Regions from separate parts of the Micromonospora sp. D93 genome, predicted to be linked through region 4. Evidence: riboswitches for the same ligand, from Rfam matches in the RefSeq annotation. Region 4 holds a riboswitch; each other region holds the start of a gene.
What was found. A riboswitch is a leader RNA that binds a small molecule or an ion and turns the genes downstream of it on or off. The one in region 4 is predicted to bind cyclic di-AMP.

Region 1: linked by a shared signal. The riboswitch ahead of KBX71_RS34565 (NlpC/P60 family protein) and the one ahead of KBX71_RS29735 (coiled-coil domain-containing protein) in region 4 are both predicted to bind cyclic di-AMP.
Region 2: linked by a shared signal. The riboswitch ahead of KBX71_RS05360 (C39 family peptidase) and the one ahead of KBX71_RS29735 (coiled-coil domain-containing protein) in region 4 are both predicted to bind cyclic di-AMP.
Region 3: linked by a shared signal. The riboswitch ahead of KBX71_RS24380 (hypothetical protein) and the one ahead of KBX71_RS29735 (coiled-coil domain-containing protein) in region 4 are both predicted to bind cyclic di-AMP.

What each region holds. Positions count from the first base shown of each region.
Region 1 is NZ_JAGPXW010000009.1:210-4,958, reverse strand. It holds gene KBX71_RS12880 (NlpC/P60 family protein) at 1-151, shown strand, start outside; gene KBX71_RS12875 (N-acetylmuramoyl-L-alanine amidase) at 206-2,188, opposite strand; cyclic di-AMP (ydaO/yuaA leader) riboswitch at 2,424-2,559, shown strand; gene KBX71_RS34565 (NlpC/P60 family protein) at 2,573-3,613, shown strand; gene dcd (dCTP deaminase) at 3,687-4,265, opposite strand; gene KBX71_RS12860 (pyridoxamine 5'-phosphate oxidase family protein) at 4,365-4,749, shown strand, end outside.
Region 2 is NZ_JAGPXW010000003.1:204,328-209,076, forward strand. It holds gene KBX71_RS05350 (CDP-glycerol glycerophosphotransferase family protein) at 1-1,342, shown strand, start outside; gene KBX71_RS05355 (alpha/beta fold hydrolase) at 1,347-2,093, opposite strand; gene KBX71_RS05360 (C39 family peptidase) at 2,231-3,067, opposite strand; cyclic di-AMP (ydaO/yuaA leader) riboswitch at 3,311-3,452, opposite strand; gene KBX71_RS05365 (hypothetical protein) at 3,737-4,507, opposite strand; gene KBX71_RS05370 (hypothetical protein) at 4,640-4,749, opposite strand, start outside.
Region 3 is NZ_JAGPXW010000025.1:35,677-40,425, reverse strand. It holds gene KBX71_RS24400 (hypothetical protein) at 1-384, opposite strand, end outside; gene KBX71_RS24395 (heavy-metal-associated domain-containing protein) at 398-607, opposite strand; gene KBX71_RS24390 (metal-sensitive transcriptional regulator) at 702-998, shown strand; gene KBX71_RS24385 (YibE/F family protein) at 1,298-2,668, shown strand; cyclic di-AMP (ydaO/yuaA leader) riboswitch at 2,835-2,965, shown strand; gene KBX71_RS24380 (hypothetical protein) at 2,970-3,989, shown strand; gene KBX71_RS24375 (carbonic anhydrase) at 4,048-4,749, opposite strand, start outside.
Region 4 is NZ_JAGPXW010000037.1:49,581-54,329, forward strand. It holds gene KBX71_RS29725 (AAA family ATPase) at 1-1,440, shown strand, start outside; gene KBX71_RS29730 (cation diffusion facilitator family transporter) at 1,547-2,464, shown strand; cyclic di-AMP (ydaO/yuaA leader) riboswitch at 2,609-2,740, shown strand; gene KBX71_RS29735 (coiled-coil domain-containing protein) at 2,746-3,810, shown strand; gene KBX71_RS29740 (hypothetical protein) at 3,953-4,456, shown strand.

The DNA of each region.
Region 1 (4,749 bases), on a different contig from region 4:
CGGTGACCTGGTCTTCTTCTTCTCCGGCCTGAGTCATGTCGGGCTCTATCTGGGCAACAACACAATGGTGCACGCGCCACGTGCCGGCAAACCGGTGCAGGTGTCCAGCATCAACACCATGCCCGTCGCCGGGTTCCGTAGACCCGGCTGATCCACCCCGCGACACGGCGGCCCCCGGTCACCGACCGGGGGCCGTCGTGGTTTCTCAGCGGGGCGCGCCCACCGGGGACGGCAGCAGCTGCACGTCGGCGAGGTCGACGTACATGATCCGGTGACCGAACTGGATCTGCGCGTAGCGGTTCTTGCCGCGAATCACCGTCCAGTCACCCGGTGAGGAGCCGTCGACGGTGCTGGCCCGGTAGTACTCGCCGGCCAGCACCGCGCCGACGGCGTACCGCTGCCCGGCGGCCAGGGTGTACTGCAGCGACGAGATCGCCTGGTAGGGCACCCCGTCCGGGTACGCCGACTGCTCCGGGTACGCCCGTCCGTACACCGGAATGGTGGCCCGGCCGGGCTTCGGCGTGGCCACGACGCCGACGGTCCAGCTGGCGGTCGGCGCGGACGCCGGGTTGTGGAACCAGGCCCGTTGCCCGAGGTACCAGATCGCCGTCCAGTCGCCCTGCCGTCCGGCCAGCGCGTACGTCTGCCCGGCGGAGGCCCGGGCCCCGTGGTCCGACACTGCCATCGTGTTCGGGGTGCCGTCGGGGCGGAGCGCGATGTCGTTGACCAGCGGCGCGTCGGCGGACGGTGCGCTGCGCAGCACCACCGCCGAGGAGCCGCGCGGCGCGCACGGCACGCCCGCGGTGACGCAGTCGGTGAACGCCGGCCGGTTGGTGGCGTAGTCCGGGTCGATCCGGACCAGCCCGGTGGCCGGGGTGCCGGTGTCCAGTCGAGGTGCGTGCAGCAGGTCGAAGTAGTGCGTCCAGTCCCAGTACGGCCCCGGATCCCAGTGCATTCCCCGCACTGTCGAGGGGATGGTTCCGGGCACGTTGTCGTGGCCGATGATGTGCTGACGATCCAGTGGGATGCCCAGCCGCAGCGCCAGGTGCCGGACCAGCTTCGCCGAGGTCCGGTACATCGCCTCGGTGTACCAGGTGCCCTGCGCCGCGAAGCCCTCGTGTTCCAGACCGATCGACTTGGCGTTGACGTACCAGTTGCCGGCGTGCCAGCCGACGTCAGTGGTCCGCACGTGCTGGGCGATGTGCCCGTCGACCGAGCGCAGCGAGTAGTGCCAGCTCACGTAGGTCGGATCCTGGACGAGTTGCAGGGTCGTCGCCCAACTCGCCTCGGTGTCGTGGATGACGATGTACTCGATCTTCTGCCGCGCGGGCCGGTCGGAGAGGTCGTGGTTGCCGTAGTCCCCGTCGCCGAACGCCTCGTAGGGCGCCGGGATCCATTCGCAGGAGATGGTGCGGGGGCACTCCACCCCGTCCGGGCGGGCCAGCCGGCGCAGGCCCAGCCGGTCCAACCAGGAACGCTCGGGCAGCACCGTGCGGGCCGGCAGGGTGATCCGCTGGCCGTCGTCGGTCACCCGGGTCTGGCCCGCGCCGATGGTGGTGAAGACCTCGTCGGCGAAGGCCGCGGCGGCGTCGGCACTGTCCGCGCCGGAGTAGCGGGCCACCGCGCCGTACCAGGCCGCCGGGTCGGTGTCCGCGCCGACCGGCGCGTTCAGATCCCGTTGGTACGCGCTCAGCAGCGCGGCCCCACCCCGGATGTTGAGGCCCGCGTCGGTGCGCAGTGCCTCGGGGGTGGCACCGGTCAGCGTGGCGGCGGCGTCAACGGTCTGCAACGCGGCGGTGGGCGGCGCGGGGGCCTCGACGGGCCGGGGCGCGGGCACCCGGGCGGGACGCGAGTCGTCGCCGCGTGGGTCCTCGGCGCCGGCGTCGTGGTGACCGCGCCCCGGTAGGGCGGCCACGTGCCGGGCGTCGGTCAGGTGCATCGGGCCGTACCCGCCACTGGTGCTCGGTGTGCCGGCGTTGGTGTCCCAGCGCGACTCCAGGTAGGAGACGCCGAGCAGCACGACGGTCGGCACGCCGTACTCGGTGGCCGCGGCGGCGTACTGCTGCTGGCGGTCGGTGGTGGGCGCGGCGGCGGCCGGGCCGGCGGAGAGTGGCACCGTGGTCGCGGCGGCGACAACGGTGGCGGCGAGCAGTGCCCGCCAGCCGGTCGACAGGGTTGGATGGTGCATCGAACCCCCTAGATTCTCGCGGAGTGAGGTCAGGTCACCATCGCGCCGCCCGGGAGGTCAGGTCAATACCTTTCCATCTATCGAAGTATGCGGAAAGAATTCTTCACACACGGTCGGTGACCTCGTCCAATCCGTACGGAGTGTCACGGCCGCACGGGTTGCGGATCGGTAACAAGCGTCTCTACTCTGGTCATTCGTCGGCCCGACAGCAGCTCCGCCCAGCCCGGGCGGTAACGGACCGACACCGCCGAGTCGTTTCCGAGCGAACCGGGGACCCAGGTCCCTCGGGGTGAATCCGCAGCCACTGCGGTAGGGCGCCGACTTCCCGCCCGAACCCGTCAGCTAACCCGGTAGGCGGTCAGGAAGAAGGAGTACGGAACCCCGGTGGCACTCCATGCCCCGCGGCCGTCGTCCGAGCGGTCGGCATCAGCCGGCCCGCCGTCGATCGTGCCGCGCCCACGCTGGTCCCGCTTCACCACCGCACTCGCCGCGCTGGCCGGCATCGCCGTCGTCCTGACCGGCAGTGCCACGGCGGCCCACGCCGACCCGTCCGTCGCCGAGATCGAGCGCCAGATCGACGCCGACTGGAACAAGCTCGAACCGGTCATCGAACGGCACAACGCCACCCGCACCGACCTCGGTGCGAAGCGCAAGCAGGCCGACGCGCTGGCCGCCCGGATCACCCCGCTGGAGCGTCAGGTCGACGCCGCGATGGACAAGGTCAGCGCCCTGGCCGTACGCGCCTACATGGGTGAGAACGTCTCGACAGTCAACGCGATGCTGGGCAGCCGGTCGCCGAGCGAGGTGGTCGGTCAGCTCGAAATGCTCGACCGCTTCGCGCACAACCAGCAGAAGGACGTACGCCAGGTGGCCGACCTGCGCGACCAGCTGGCCGCGCAGAAGGCGCCGCTGGACGAGATGGTTGCCCAGCTGGCCCGCACCGAAGCTCAGCTGGCGGCGAAGAAGAAGCAGATCAACGACGAGATCGACCGCCTGCAGAAGCTGCGGCTGAAGGTGTACGGCAGCGGTGGTGGCGGCCCGCTGCGCCCAGCGCCCTGCCCGGGTAGCTACCCCGGCGGCGCCGCGGGCACCGCTGTCAAGTTCGCCTGCGCGCAGATCGGCAAGCCCTACGTCTGGGGTGCCGAGGGTCCGAACTCGTACGACTGCTCCGGGCTGATGCTGGCCGCCTGGGCGAAGGCCGGTGTGTCGCTGCCGCACAACGCCGCCGCGCAGAGCCGCGTCACGAAGAACGTCAGCAAGGGCGACCTGCGCCCCGGCGACCTGGTCTTCTACTACAGCGACATCCACCACGTCGGCATGTACGTCGGCGGCGGCTGGGTGGTGCACGCCTCGCAGGCCGGTCAACCGGTCAAGATGAAGAAGGTCGACGACGGCCCGATCCACAGCTACGGCCGCCCGGGCTGACCCCGGGTGATCGAAGGGCCCGTCGCGATCACGTCGCGGCGGGCCCTCGTCGTTCTGTTACAGCGGGTGAAGCTCAGCGGGTTGGCCAGGTGCGCCAGTGCTGCCAGGCGCGGCTGGGCGTCGGCCCCCGCTGACCCTGGTAGCGCGAGCCGTAGACCACCGAGCCGTACGGGTGCTCGGCCGGCGAGGAGAGCCGGAAGATGCAGAGCTGCCCGATCTTCATGCCCGGCCACAGGGTGATCGGCAGGTTCGCCACATTCGAGAGTTCCAGGGTCACGTGACCGGAGAAGCCCGGGTCGATGAAACCGGCGGTGGAGTGCGTGAGCAGCCCGAGCCGGCCCAGGGAGCTCTTGCCCTCCAGTCGGCCGGCGAGCTGGTCACCCAGCGAGATGACCTCCAGCGTCGAGGCGAGCACGAACTCCCCCGGGTGCAGCACGAACGGCTCGCCGTCGGGGACCTCGACCACCGATGTCAGGTCGTCCTGCTGCATGGCGGGGTCGATGTGGGTGTAGAGGTGGTTGTTGAAGACCCGGAACAGCCGGTCGAGTCGGACGTCGATGCTGGACGGTTGGACCAGGGTGGGCTCGAACGGCTCCAGGCCCAGCGTGCCGGCCTTGATCTCGGAGACCAGGTCGCGGTCGGAGAGCAGCATCGGACCACCATAGCCGCGTTACCAAAAGCGGCCGGATTCGGTGCCGGTGACCAGCGCGTCGAGGTCGCCGCTCGTACATTTGTTCGATAGAATGCCCGCATGGCTTCCTGGTCCGAATTCGCCGCCGACGAGCCCCGACTCGCCGACGGGATCCGCGTTCTCCTCCAGCAGTACGGGCCGGGCTTCGGCTATCTGGCCACGGTCCGCGCCGACGGCGGGCCCCGCGTCCATCCGGTCTCCCCGGTCATCACCGCCGAAGGGCTGTTCTGCTTCATCATCGACTCGCCCAAGCGCCGCGACCTCGAACGTGACGGCCGTTACGCGCTGCACTCGTTCCCGCCGGAGGAGAGCGACGACGAGGCGTACGTGGCGGGCCGCGCCCGTCCGGTGACCGATCCGGTCCGGCTGGCGCAGCTGGCGCAGAGCGCCAGGGCCGAGCCGCAGGTCGACTGGCGGCTCTTCGAGTTCACCGTGGACGTGGCGA
Region 2 (4,749 bases), on a different contig from region 4:
CCGGACGGTCAACCTGCCGGTCCGCGCGTGGACGCCGCTGATCGCCGACCGGCTCGGCACGGCCCTGCTCGGGCTGCTCGCCGCCCTGGCGCTCGCCGCCGCGCTCGCCCTGCCGGCCGGCGTGGCGCTCGCCGCCAGCCTGCTGGTCGGCGCGGGCGCCGGCGCGGTCGCACTGGACCTGGCCCGGCGGCGGTTCCGGCCGAGGGCCGGCGGCGGGTCGGTGGCCGCCGCGCTGCGCCGGTACCAGCCGGAGTTCCTGCTCTACTTCTCCGCGCCTCCCGGGTCCGAATACCAGGTCACCATGTGGCTGCCGTACCTGGAACGGATCGGCCGGCCGTTCCTGGTCGTGCTGCGCGAGCCGGAGTTCCTGGCCCCGATCGCTGCGGCCACCGACGCGCCGGTGGTCTACTGCCCCACCCTGGGTGCGCTGGACGAGGCGTTGGTGCCGAGCCTGCGAGTGGCGTTCTACGTCAACCACGGTGCGAAGAACAGCCACTGCGTCCGCTTCACCCAGCTCACCCACATCCAGCTGCACCACGGCGACAGCGACAAGGCACCGAGCGCCAACCCGGTGTCGGGGATCTTCGACCGGATCTTCGTGGCCGGGCAGGCGGCGATCGACAGGTACGGCCGCGCCGGGGTGCAGATCCCGGCGGACAAGTTCGTGGTGGTGGGTCGCCCACAGGTCGAGTCGATCGAGGTACGCCCGGAGCCCGCTCCTGGGCTGGCGCACCCGACGGTGCTGTACACACCGACCTGGACCGGGCACCACGCCGACGCCGACTACTGCTCGCTACCGGTGGCCGAGGAGCTGCTGCACCGGCTGCTGGAGCGCGGCGCGACGGTGATCCTGCGGGCCCACCCGTACACCGGGCAGAACCCGGCGTCGGCCCGCCAGCTGGGCCGCCTGACCGAGCTGCTCGTCGCCGACCGGGCCCGCACCGGCCGCCAGCACGTGGTCGGCGCGGCGGCCCGGGAGCTGAGCCTGACCGAGTGCGTCAATTCCGCCGACGCGCTGGTCTCCGACGTGTCCGGCGTGATCTCGGACTTCCTCTACTCCGGCAAGCCGTACGCGGTCACCGACATGGGCGACGAGGGCGACCGGTTCGTGGAGCGGTTCCCGCTGGCCGGGTCGGGTTACGTGCTGCGCCGGGACATGTCCAACGTGGACGAGGTGCTGACCGCACTGTTGGACACCGACCCGCTGGCCGAGGCCCGCTGGGCCACCCGCCGCCGCTACCTGGGTGACTTCCCGGCCGAGTCGTACGCGGAGATGTTCCTGACCGCCGCCCGCCGGGAGCTGGCGCCCGCGGAGACACTTACCGCGTCGGCGTCGGCCTAGCCGCTCAGCGGTACCTGTCGAGCAGCGCCAGCACCGCCGCCGGGTCCTCCACGTGCGCGTTGTGGCCCAGACCCGGCAGCGTGGCGACAGGTACGCCGTACTCCTTGAGTTGTTCGTCGGTGACCATCGGGTCGTTCTCCCCGCGCGCCAGGACCACCGGCACGTCGGTCGCCGCGAGCAGCGCGGCCACATCGGGTTCGCCGACGGCGAAGGCGGTCGGGTCCATGGCGAGACGCCAGCGGCCGTCGACCTGCCGCAGACCGGCGTCCACCACCGGGTGGTCCGGTGACAGCAGGCCGGCCAGTCCGGAGACGCGCAGGTAGCGGCGAGCCGCCTCGGTGCGGCTGGCGAACCAGCTCACCGGGCGGGCGGCGACCTCGGCGGCGCGGGTCAGCTCCGCGGGTGACCACAGCGCCTTGATGCCCAGCCCGACCACCGCGTCCACAGGCGTTCCGGCGTCACGGGCGGCCAGCGCCAGGCCGACCACCCCACCCAGCGAGTGCCCGAGCACGACCAGCCGGTCGTCGGGGGCGAGGGCCTGCGCGACCTGCTGGGCGAAGCCCACAAAGGAGTACGACGGCAGCGGCGGCGCCCAGCCGTGGCCGGCGAGGTCCGGTGCCAGCCACCGACCGGGCCAGTGCTGCTCGAGGTACGGCGCCCAGGGCAACCACACGTCGCCGGTCGCGCCCATGCCGTGCAGTAGCAGCAGGACCGGCCTGCGGCCGGCGTGACCACCCGTTTTCTCCACCACGGCCGCAGTCTCCCACGGTTCACGGCCCGCCACGAGAGTCGTCGACGACGGCGCACGCCCGGCTGCCACCGCGCGAAGATGCCGCGGGCGCCGGCTCCTTGTGGGAGACGACGCCCGCGGCGGTCGGTGTGCCCGGGTCAGGCGGAGTAGCCCCGGCTGGTGATCCAGTTGGCCAGGTCGATCGTGGTGACCCAGTACGACGGGTCGGCCGGGTTCGCCGAGTCGGCGATCCGCACGGTGCGACCGTTGTCCTTGTAACCCACGACGGCGATGTAGTGCCCACCGCCGTACGAGTGCCAGCCGCCGTCGGTGTCGGTGGCGTCGCCGACGACGTTCGCCACCACGCCCCGGCCGTCGGTGATGGCCTTCACGACGTCGGCCTGGAGCCGGTCCATCTGTGCCGGGCTGGGCGCGCCGGGGAACATCCTGGTCCGGTACGGGGAGCCCTTCACCTCGGCGTTGAGCGCCCGGGTGGTGTCCTCGGCCGAGTTGGTGCCCATCTCGGTGGTGCCCAGCTCGGCGCCGAGCTCCTCCTGGGTGCGGTCGATGCCGGCGGCGCTGAGCGCGTTCCGGGTGGCCGCCGGGCCGCAGTTGTAGTAGGTGTTCTGCGCCTCGTAGTCGTAGTCGAGCACCTTGGTCGCGGGCGGCTTCGGCCGCTCCGGCTTCCGGGTCAGGTCCGGGTTGCTGCTGGCCTTGGCGGCGGGTGACGCGGCGCTGGTGGCCGGGGCGGCCGTGCTCGGCGCGGCGCTGGCCGAGGGGGACGCGTCCCGAACGTCACCGCGGGAGGCGGCGACGTCGCTGCGCATCTCGGCGACCGTGGTCGCGGTGCGCTGGCCGGCCGGGGCGTCGTCGGCCGTGGTGAGCAGGGCGCCGGTGGTGGTGGCGATCGCGAGGGCCGCGGCGGAGGCGGCGACGATCTGGTACGGACGCTCGGTGGCGAGGCGGCGGAGCTGACGCTGCAGGGTGTGCTTCACGGGTCCTCCACGGATCGGGGGGAGAGCGGCACACCGGGGCCGGACCGGTATCCGGGCAGGCGCCAGCGCGCGGACCGTGGCCCGCGGATGGTGAACCGCTCAGGGGAACGCCCGGAGTGGCCGGGCGGGAAAGGCGATGACCCGGGGGTCAGCTCACCGTCACTGGACGAATGAGCGGGCGCACCGCCGCGCCGTGGAGGCGAGGGAACAACCGAGGGGTGGAAAGGTGCTGCACGAGGAGTTGACTCCTTCCGACACCGCCTACCGGGTTAGCTGACGGATTCGGGCGGGAAGATCGCCCTACCGCGGGCCGTGGCTCGCGGATTCACCCCGGACTTACTGATGGGTCCCCGGTTCGTAGATCACGATTGAGCGGGTCGATGCGGCGTCGCGTCTTGCGATCGGTTACCGCACCGGACGGGACGACACTACTGGCCACTTCGCGCCCTGCCAAGCCAGGTTCACCTGCGTAAACCCCAATTGACGCGCCAATTTCTGCGCGTATTGCAGATGATGTGACTCGATGGGACAACCGGTTACGGTGACGCCTCCGGGCGACAACCGGACAGGCCGCAAAGAACGCGACCACAATCGCGGGAACAATGACGCCGATCGCGCCGGACGTCCGGTTCAGCAATCCGGTGACCGGCCTCACATCACGGATCGGGCTCAACCCACCCGGGCCGGCCGCCACCGTGCCACGACGGCGGGACGCAACGCCCTGGCCACCGTCTGGCGCGTGGGCGCCGGGGTCGGACGCAGCCGGGCCTCCGCCGCGTACGCCTCCTCGGCGAGGGTGCGAGCCGACTCGGCGGCCAACTCGGCGTCGCGCCAGGCGGCCCGCTCGCGGCCGGTGGCCACCTGGTAGTCGACCAGCCGCGCATCCCGGATCACCCGGCTGATCAGCGCCTCCTGCTCGACCGGGTGTCGTCGGGGATCCCAGCCGTGCCGGTGCCCGAACACGTCGCCGAGCTGAGCCATGGTCAGATCGCCCCGCCAGTACGCCGCCATCGCCGCGCGGTGCAGATAGCGCTCCCGGGCCGCGTACTCGGAGGGGGTGTGCGGAGTCTGCGGAGTGGGCAGTGCGCCGGCGCCCGCGAAGCGACGCGCGGCGATGTCCGCCTCGTCGTACCCGATCCAGGCCCGTTCCATCTGCTCCTGAGCGGTCAGCCAGGCGGCGCGTCGCCGCCGGGCGGTGGTGGCCGCGCCGGCCGCGGCGACGGCCACCTCCTCGGCGTAGCGACGCCTGTCGACGGCCTCGGCGGCGGCCAACTCCCGCGCTGTGGGTACGGCCGGGGGCGGGTCGTCGGTGGGCTGGTCCCGTTCGGGGCGGGCGGCCAGCACGGTGAGGAGGCCCAGGGTCAACAGGAACAGGGTCGACCAGATGGCGGCGGCCTGCGGCACCTCGGTCACGAACTGGTAGAAGACGACGGTCTCCATGGTCGGCACCTCGGGGAGAGAGCAGTGCGATGGGAGCCGCGCCGGCCAGCGGGCCACGGAGGACCACGGGTCGGCGGGGTAGGAAGCGGGTGGGTCGACAGGGCGCGGTGACGGGACGGTCGTCCCGGTGGCTCAGCGCCGGGGTGGGGCCCGGGAGGCCCGGCCGCTCGCAGCGTCGACGAGGGGCAGCCGGTCGGACTCGGCCGCGCGGATCGGCAGCAACCCCGCCGCGGCGGTGCCCC
Region 3 (4,749 bases), on a different contig from region 4:
CCGCCAGGTGCCGTCCGGGGCCAGTTCGGGATGGACGTGGCGGAAGCCGGAGAGGTCCCGGCGGGCGACGATCAGGTGCATCAGCTTGTCGTGCGCCACCTCGTACCGGGTGACCGGCCGGCCGTCCGGGCCGGCGATCCGGAAGGCGAACTCGCCGGGCGGGGCGTCGACCGGTTCGAGGGTGTAGCCGCGCTCGGAGACGAGCAGCCCACCGGGGAGCCGGTCGGCCGTCCCGCCGCGCTCGTCCGCCGACGGGGCGGCGGCGCCGTCGTGCCGGCTCTCGGCGACCGGGGCGGGGTCGACGACCCGGCCGACCCCGTACGTCGCGCCGAAGACCGCCGCCAGGCCGACGGCGAACCCGGCCAGTCTCGTCACCGTACGCACGCCGGCCCTCCGATCACGCGTCGACGAGGTCGTAGCCGGCCTCGTCGACGGCGGCCCGGACAACCGCGGTGTCCAGCGGCTGGTCGCTGCTGACGGTGACCCGGCCGGCCGCGAGGTCGACCTGGACCTCACGCACGCCCGTGATGGCGCCGACCTCGGCGCTCACCGCGCTGACGCAGTGCCCACAGGTCATGCCCTGCACCTGGTACGTGGTGTTGACCATCGGATCGTCTCCTTACGGTACCGGTACCCCGTGGGGGTATCTCATCAGACCACGACCGTACCATACCCCCTGGGGGTACGCTATCCTGGTCGACATGACCGCACCCACCCCGATCCGCGGATACACCGCCAGCAAGGACCAGCTGCTCGCGCGGCTCCGCCGCGTCGAGGGGCAGGTCCGGGGCATCGAGAAGATGGTCGACGACGACCGCTACTGCATCGACGTGCTCACCCAGATCTCCGCCATCCAGGCCGCCCTCGACAAGGTGGCCCTCGGGCTGCTCGACGGGCACGCCCGACACTGCATGCACGAGGGCGCCGCCGAGGGCCGGGCCGACGAGATGGCCACCGAGATGATGGCGGCGGTCGGCCGGCTCATGAAGCGCGGCTGACGGCCCGGGGGCCGCCGCGCGGGCTGTTCGACCGCCCGACACTCCGCCACGACCTGCAAGCCCCGGGTCGGCTGGCTAGCATCTCCCACGATGGTCTTCCGTATGCCGCTGCACAGTCGGGCACCGGCGACACCACCACGTGGCGTCGCCCCCGGCCGACCGAGCCGAGCACTGACCGTCCGTGATCAAGCGTTGATCAGGCAGCGATCCGCCCCGCCGTCCGCCGCGTTTCCCACCGAAACGGTGAACCGTCCGGCCCGCTGACCCGTACCACGCACCGGATCGTTGGGAGTCCCGCCTTGGCCGCCGACCACACTCACCCTGCTCCGTCCGCCCCACCACGGGTGCGACGGATCCTCGTCCTGACGGTCGTACCCCTCTTCGTCGCCACCGTGCTGGCCGCGGCGCTGCTCTGGCCGCGCGGCGGGTCACCGCAGACCGATGGTGGTGCGGACGTGCCGCGCTACCCCGGCACCGTCACCCGGGTGGTGAGCGAGCCGTGCCCGCCGGTGCCGTCGGTTCCCGAGGGCACGCCGAGGGTCGGCGACGGGCGGTGCGGCACCGTCGACGTCCGGGTGGACGACGGGCCGACCGCCGGCCAGCAGGTCCAGACGCCGGTGCCCGACGGACCCGGCGCACCCCGGGTCGAGGTCGGCGACGAGGTCATCCTTGTCGAACTGGCCGACCCGACCGATCCCACCACGAGCAACTGGAACATCGCCGAGCACCAACGCGGCACCCCGATGGTGTGGCTGGCGGTGGTCTTCGCGGCCGCGATCGTCGCGTTCGGTAGGTGGCGAGGTCTGGCCGCGCTCGCCGGGCTGGCCGCCAGCTTCGCCATCCTGCTCACCTTCGTGCTGCCCGGCATCGGCGCCGGCAGGTCACCACTGCTGGTGGCGGTGGTCGGCGCGGCCCTGATCATGTTCGTGGTGCTCTATCTGACCCACGGGGTCTCCGCACAGACCTCGGTCGCGGTGCTCGGCACCCTGGGCAGCCTGGTGCTGACCGGCGTGCTCGCCACCATCGCCACGGCCGCGACCCACCTCACCGGCTTCGGCAGCGAGGACGCCACCACCCTGTCGATGTTCCAGGGCGACGTGGACCTGCACGGTCTGCTGCTCGCCGGAATCATCATCGGATCGCTCGGTGTGCTCGACGACGTGACGGTCACCCAAGCGGCCACCGTCACCGAACTGGCGAACGCCAACCCCGGCCTGACCCGGTTGCAGCTGTACCGTGCGGCCACCCGGGTCGGCCGCGCGCACATTGCCTCCACAGTCAACACCATCGTGCTGGCGTACGCGGGCGCGTCGCTGCCCCTGCTGCTCCTGCTCACTGCCGACTCGCGGCCGATCGGGCAGATCCTCACCAGTGAGTTCCTCGCGCAGGAGATCGTCCGCAGCGCGGTCGCCACCCTCGGTCTGATCGCCGCCGTGCCGCTGACCACCGGGCTGGCCGCAGTGGTGACCGCAGCCGGCCGCACCGATGCGACGCCGTCCACCGATGCTCCCGCCCGGCGACCCCAGCCGGACCGCACCGAGGCACTCGCCGCACTCAGCTCACCGCGAACCGCCGGCTCCGACGAGCCGGACCAGCCGCGGACCGCACCCCCATCCCAGGCCACCGACAGGTGGCCGGAGTCGAACAGGAGCACGGATACGGCATGGTGACACTCCTCAGCGTGACCAGATCGGGCATCCACCCTGAGAACCACGTCACTGGTCACTCAACGCTATGGCGAAATGACGCTTTTGGTCGGCATCCAGGCGTAGCTCACCCGGTCGACTCTCGGGTAACCTCGCTGCCGGTTACCGATGAAGGCGCGAAGCGGCGCCTGCGGTGCCACCGCCCAATCGCCAACCGGCGAGCCGGGGACCCAGGTACCTGGGGTGAATCCGCGTCAGCGGTAGGGGCCACTTCCGCCCCGAACCCGTCAGCTAACCCGGTCGGCGGTCGACGGAAGGGAACATTGTGACGGCACCCCTACGCCGCTGGTTGACTCCCGTGGTGGCCGTGATCGCCGCACTGACAGTGCTCGCCGGGCCGCTCCCGGCGCACGCCGCCCCGACGACCCCCACACCGTCCGGGCACGAGGAGGACGGCGAGCCCAAGCTGCTCAACGACGTCATCGAGCAGGCCAACCGCGACTACTCCGCCGCGAAGTCCAAGCTGGACAAGTCCAAGAAGCGGCAGGGCGAGTTGGCGGCGGAGGTCGACCGGGCAAAGGCCGACCTGGACGCGTTGGCCCCGCAGGTCGCGCAGATCGCCGCCCAGGCGTACCGGACCGGCCGGATCGGAGCGGTCGCGCTGCTGCTGGAGAGCGACGCGCCCGACTCGTTCGTCCAGCGTGCCGGGATGCTCGACGAGATGAACATGGTCAACGAGAAGAAGCTCTCCGAGGTCAACGAGGTGAAGGCCCGCGCCGAGCAGGCCAAGCTGGCCCTCGACACCGAGGTCCGCGAACAGCAGAAGCAGACCGCCCTGATGGCGAAGCGCAAGAGCGAGGCCGACAAGGCGCTCTCCCTCGTCGGCGGCAAGGGTTTCACCGGCGGCCTGGTGGACGCCACCTCCAAGGTCGCGAAGATCGGCCCGGGTCGCACGGCCGACGGTGACTGGAAGCCCCAGTCGTGCAGCGAGAACGACCCCACCACGTCCGGTTGCATCACGCCGCGCACGCTGCACGCGTACAAGGAGGTCAAGGCGGCCGGCTTCAACCGGTTCGTCGGCTGCTACCGCTCCGGCGGGCCGTGGGAGCACCCGAAGGGCCGCGCCTGCGACTGGTCGCTGCAGAAGAGCGGCTTCTCACCGTGGCACAACAACGACACCCGGACGTACGGCAACAACGTCGCCGCGTTCCTCATCCGTAACGCCGACCGTCTCGGCATCTACTACGTGATCTGGAACCGGCAGATCTGGTTCCCGGCCACCGGCTGGAGTTCGTACAGCGGACCGTCGAACCACACCGACCACGTCCACATGTCGCTGCTCTGACCCGCACGATCCCGGTCGAGGGCCGTTCCGCGCGTGACGCGGAGCGGCCCTCGTCGCGTCAGACGGCGGCAGGGGCAGCCGGGTCGGTCGATTCGGCCGGGGCGTCCAGCGTCGCGAAGCCAGCCGGCACGGCGGCCACCGGGCGCACCGCTCCGGCCGCTAGCCGGTAGGACACGCCCACCACCGCACACCGCCCCCGCGCCACCTCCTCGGCCAGCACGGGGGACTGCCCGAGCAGCGTCTCGACGGTCTGTGCGATGTGGATGTCGACGATGCCGTCGATGTCGTCCACGCCCTCGGCCTCGGCCCGGCGCAGGCTGGGCAGCACGGCGTCGACCACCGCGCGCAGATGCCCACTCGGTGCGGTACCTGTCGCCGCGGACTCTCGGGCGGCCTGCACCGCACCGCACGAGTCGTGGCCGAGCACCACCACCAGCGGAGTGCCGAGCACGGTCACCGCGTACTCGACACTGCCGAGCACCTCGGGGCCGGCGGTGTGTCCAGCCGTGCGGACCACGAACAGGTCCCCCAGCCCCCGGTCGAAGATGATCTCGGCGGCCAGCCGGGAGTCGGAACAGCCGACGACCACCGCGAACGGGTGTTGCCCGTCGGCCACGGCGGCGCGGCGCCCGGCATCCTGGTTGGGGTGGCGGGGGGCGCCACTGACGAAGCGCCGGTTGCCGGCGACCAGCTCGGCGTACGCCAGGGTCGGCTCGCTGAGCGCGGACGCCCGGTCGGTGATCCGCTGCGAACCCGGCTG
Region 4 (4,749 bases):
CGCTACGCCGGCGGCGGCATCCTGGTGGTCGGCCCGTCGTCGGTCTTCGTCGAGTACATCGGCTCCGTGCTGCCGTCGCTCGGTGAGGACACCGCGACCCTGCACTCGCTGGGCACCCTCTTTCCGGGGATGACAGCGACCCGCCCCGACCCGCCCGAGGTGGCGGCGGTGAAGGGCTCGTTGCGGATGCGCCGGGTGCTGGAGCGGGCGGCCCGCGACGCGGTGCCGGGCGGCCCGGGTGAGCTACGGCTGCTCTACCGGGGCACGCTGCTGCGACTGGACCGGGCCGCGCTGGACCGGATCCGGGATCGCGCGCTGCAACGCGGCGCGCGGCGCAACGAGGTGCGTCGGGCCGGTTTCGACGGGGTGTTCGCAGCGCTCTGGGCGCAGGCCCGTGAGCTGAGCAGCGGTCGGCTGCCGGAGCAGCCCGCCTTCGAGGCGGAGATCGCCGAGCGGTCGGAGTTCCGGGAGTTCCTCAAGGCGTGGTGGCCTCGGCTGCACCCCCGGCACGTGCTCGGCTGGCTGGCGCAGCCGGATCGGCTGCGCCGGTACGCCGGGGGAATCCTCTCCTCGGCGGAGATCCGGCTGCTCAACGCCGCGTACCGGAACCTGGACTCGGCCGGGCTGACCATCGCCGACGTGGCGCTGTTGGACGAGTTGGACGCGCTGCTCGGTAAGCCCGCGCAGCCGGCTCGCGCGCGACGCGATCCGTTCCAGCTCGCCGGTGGCGTCCGCGAGTTGAGCACCCTCGGCGAACGGCAGCGGGCCGCCCGCGCGGCGGCCCGGGAGCGCCCGGAGGACTACCGGGAGTACGCGCACGTGGTGGTGGACGAGGCGCAGGACGTCTCGCCGATGCAGTGGCGGATGATCGGTCGGCGCGGCCGACTGGCCTCCTGGACCGTGGTGGGCGACCCGGCGCAGACCGCGTGGACCGGCGATCCGGAGGAGCTGAACCGAGCCCGGGACCAGGCGCTGGGCCGGCGTAAGCGACACGACTTCACGCTCACCACCAACTACCGCAACTCTGCGGAGATCTTCGCGGTGGCGGCGGCGGAGATCCGTCGGCTCTACCCCGACCTGCCGCTGCCGACAGCCGTCCGCTCCACCGGGGTCGAACCGGTCGAGCTGGTGGTACCCGCAACCGGGTTGGAGACCGCGACAGTGGAGGCCGCCGCCGGCCTGCTGGCCGAGGTGGAGGGCACGGTCGGGGTGATCACGCCGGTCCCCCGCCGCGACGAGGTCGCCGGTTGGCTCGGCGCGCTCGGCGCGCCGAGGTTGCAGGTGGTGACCAGCCTGGAGGCCAAGGGCATGGAGTACGACGGGGTGGTGCTGGTCGCCCCGAGCGAGATCCGGGCGGATCCGGGCGCCGGAGTACGCACCCTGTACGTGGCGCTCTCCCGGGCCACCCAGCGGCTCACCACCATCGACTCGACCGGCTGACCTGCGCGGACCGCCGTCGGTGAGAGGCGCTGCACATATACTTGCACACATAGCGATGTGAGCATACATTTGACCGGGTCCCGGCCAGCGACGGAAGGTGGTTCTCGTGGGCGCAGGTCATGACCACCACCATGGGTCCGTCGCCAATGCCGCACACCAGCACCGGGGTCGACTCTGGGCCGCATTCGGGCTGCTCGCCACCCTGATGGTGGTCGAGGCGGTGGTCGCCCTGCACACCGGCTCGCTCGCCCTGCTCTCCGACGCCGGGCACATGTTCACCGACGTGCTCGGCATCGGGATGGCGCTCGCCGCGATCACGGCGACCCGGCGGGCCACCGGCGACCCGCAACGCACCTTCGGGCTCTACCGACTCGAGGTGCTCGCCGCGCTGGCCAACGCCGTCCTGCTCTCCGGCGTCGCGATCTACGTGGTGATCGAGGCGATCCGCCGTTTCGGCGATCCGCACCAGGTCATCGCCGGCCCGATGCTCGCCGTGGCAGTGCTCGGCCTGCTCGCGAACATCGCCGCCTTCGCCCTGCTGCGCGCCGGGGCCCGGGAGAGCATCAACCTCCAGGGCGCCTACCTGGAGGTCCTCGGCGACCTGCTCGGCTCGCTCGGCGTCATCGGCGCGGCACTGCTCATCACCGTCACCGACTGGTGGTGGGCCGACCCCCTGGTCGCGGTCGCCATCGGCGTGTTCATCCTGCCGCGCACCTGGCGGCTGGCCCGCGCCGCCGTCCGCATCCTGGTGCAGGCCGCCCCTGAGCACCTCCAGGTGACCGCCGTGCACGACCGGCTGGCCGCGGTCCCCGGTGTCGTCGAGGTGCACGACCTGCACGTCTGGACGCTCACCTCGGGCATGGATGTGGCCTCCGCACACCTGACCATGGCACCTGGCGCGGAGGTCGGCGCGGTGCTCACCGCGGCGCGTACGGCCCTGCACGACGACTTCCGCATCGAGCACGCGACACTGCAGATCGAGCCCGGCGCCGCCTCCGGAGCGTGTGGCTCCATCGAATGGTGACGGGGCTTTTCGGAACATTGCTCGGCTTTCGCCGTAATTTTCCGTGGTGACGCACGCACCGTCCGTCACATTGGCTGCAGCGGCCCCATCGGCACCGGTAGGCTCGGTCCCGGCCTCCACCAGGCGGCGCCCTCCCGGCGCCGGTGGTGGTCGCCGCCTAATCGCCCAGCTGGGCGAACCGGGGAACCATGTTTCTGGGGTGCATCCGCGTCAGCGGTAGGGATCTTCCGTCCCGAACCCGTCAGCTAACCCGGTCGGCGGCTGACGGAAGGACATGCTCAGTGGCACCAGCACGACCACCCGCCGCCCGACTGGCGGCCCTGATCGTCGCGATGTTCGCCCTCGGCGTCGCGCTTCCGGCCGGCACCGCCTCGGCCGCTCCCCCAACCGGATCGCGGGCCGCCGCACCCGACTCCGACGAGGAGGGCGGCACCCCGGCGTTGCGCGCCCAACTCGAGGCAGCCAGCAAGGGCTACCTGGACGCGAAGCGCGCCCTGGACACCTCCGTACAACGGCAGCAGCAGCTCGCCACCCAGCTGAAGACCATCGAGGTCGAGATCGACCAGCGCAGCAGCAAGGTCGGCGAGATCGCCGGAGTGGCGTACCGCACCGGCCGGCTCGGCGCGATGTCGGCGCTGCTCAACAGCAACACTCCCGAAGGCTTCATGGACCGGGCGGCCGCGCTGGACGCGGTGGCCGCCAACGAGGACAGGGTGCTGGGCGACCTGCTGAAGAGCAAGGACCAGGCCAACCGCACCCGGGGCGCCCTGGACGGCGAGATCACCGAACAACGCAAGCAGGTCGCGGTGATGGCCAAGCGCAAGGATCAGGCCGAACGGGCCCTGACCGTGGCCACCGCGCCCAAGCCGCAGACCACCGCCGACACCGGCTCCAACCGGGGCACCTCCAGCGCCAACGCGAAGGCCGCACCGCGCAACTCGGACGGCTCCTGGCCCTCCGAGTCGTGCAGCGTCAACGACCCCACGCCGGCCAACGGCTGCATCACCCCGCGCACCCTGCACGCCCTCAACCAGGCCAAGGCCGCGGGCTTCACCCGGTACGTCTCGTGCCACCGCCCCAGCGGCTCTGGTGAACACCCGAAGGGTCGGGCCTGCGACTTCGCCGCACAGAAGAGCGGCTTCGGTGGAGCCGCCACCGGCGGCGACAAGACCTACGGCAACAACCTTGCCGCGTACTTCATCCGCAACGCGGACCGGCTCGCCGTGCTCTACGTGATCTGGTACAAGCAGATCTGGCTGCCCAGCAGCGGGTGGAAGTCGTACAGCGGGGCGCACGGCACCCCGTCGACCGACCACACCAACCACGTACACCTGTCGGTCTACTGACCCACGCGTCGTGATGCCTGTGAGCCATCGGTGATGACTCACAGGCATCACCTGCGTCCGGGCCGGGCTACGTCGCCGGACGTACCCCTGATGTCGTCGCTCGTCGGACGACCCGGCCGGGGCCGGCGGGCAGCATCGCGGTATGCCTCGGATCCGACCCCGCACCCGCAAGGCTCTGCTCACCCTGCACCTCGTCACCTCACTCGGCTGGCTGGGCACCGACCTGGTGCTGCTCACCCTCGGCATCGCCGTGCAGCGGGGTGCCGACCCGGGGGTGGTCTATCCGGTCACGGCCCTGGTCGGCACTGTGCTGTTCGCGCCGCTGAGCGTCCTGGTCTGGCTGATCGGAGTCGCCAGCTCGCTGCTCACCCCGTGGGGGCTGCTGCGCCACCGCTGGGTGCTGGTCAAGCTCGTGCTCACCACTGTGATGGTCGGGCTGGTGCTGTTTCTGCTGCTCCCGAACCTGCGCCACGCCGGAGCGGTCGGCGCCGCCCTGCCCACACGGGATCGCGCCGACCTGGTCATCGCGCCGGCGGTGTCGACCAGCCTGATGATCATCGCGACCGTGCTGTCCACGTACAAGCCGTGGGGCCGGCGCCGTCCCGCCGCCGGAACCACCCTCGCGGGCCGTGGCCGCACCACCTGATCACATCGGCCGTCGACCGCGCCGTGATCACACGCGACGCTTCCATGATCGCGCTGCAACCAGGATGTGAACACCGTTGCGTTAGGCGGAGTGGCTGTTCGTCAACCCCGCGCTGTTCCGTCGATCATGGACTTGTGGTGGGTGGCAAAGTGCCCGGATCGAGCCAAACCCGGCACCGTAACTCCATGATCGACGAGGGTGGGGTGCCCCTCTTCCGCGATCTTGCGTTTACTGTCGCGACACAAGAGGTCATTCGGCGCATATCGGCGACCGAAACTGCAAGATCGGCGCGG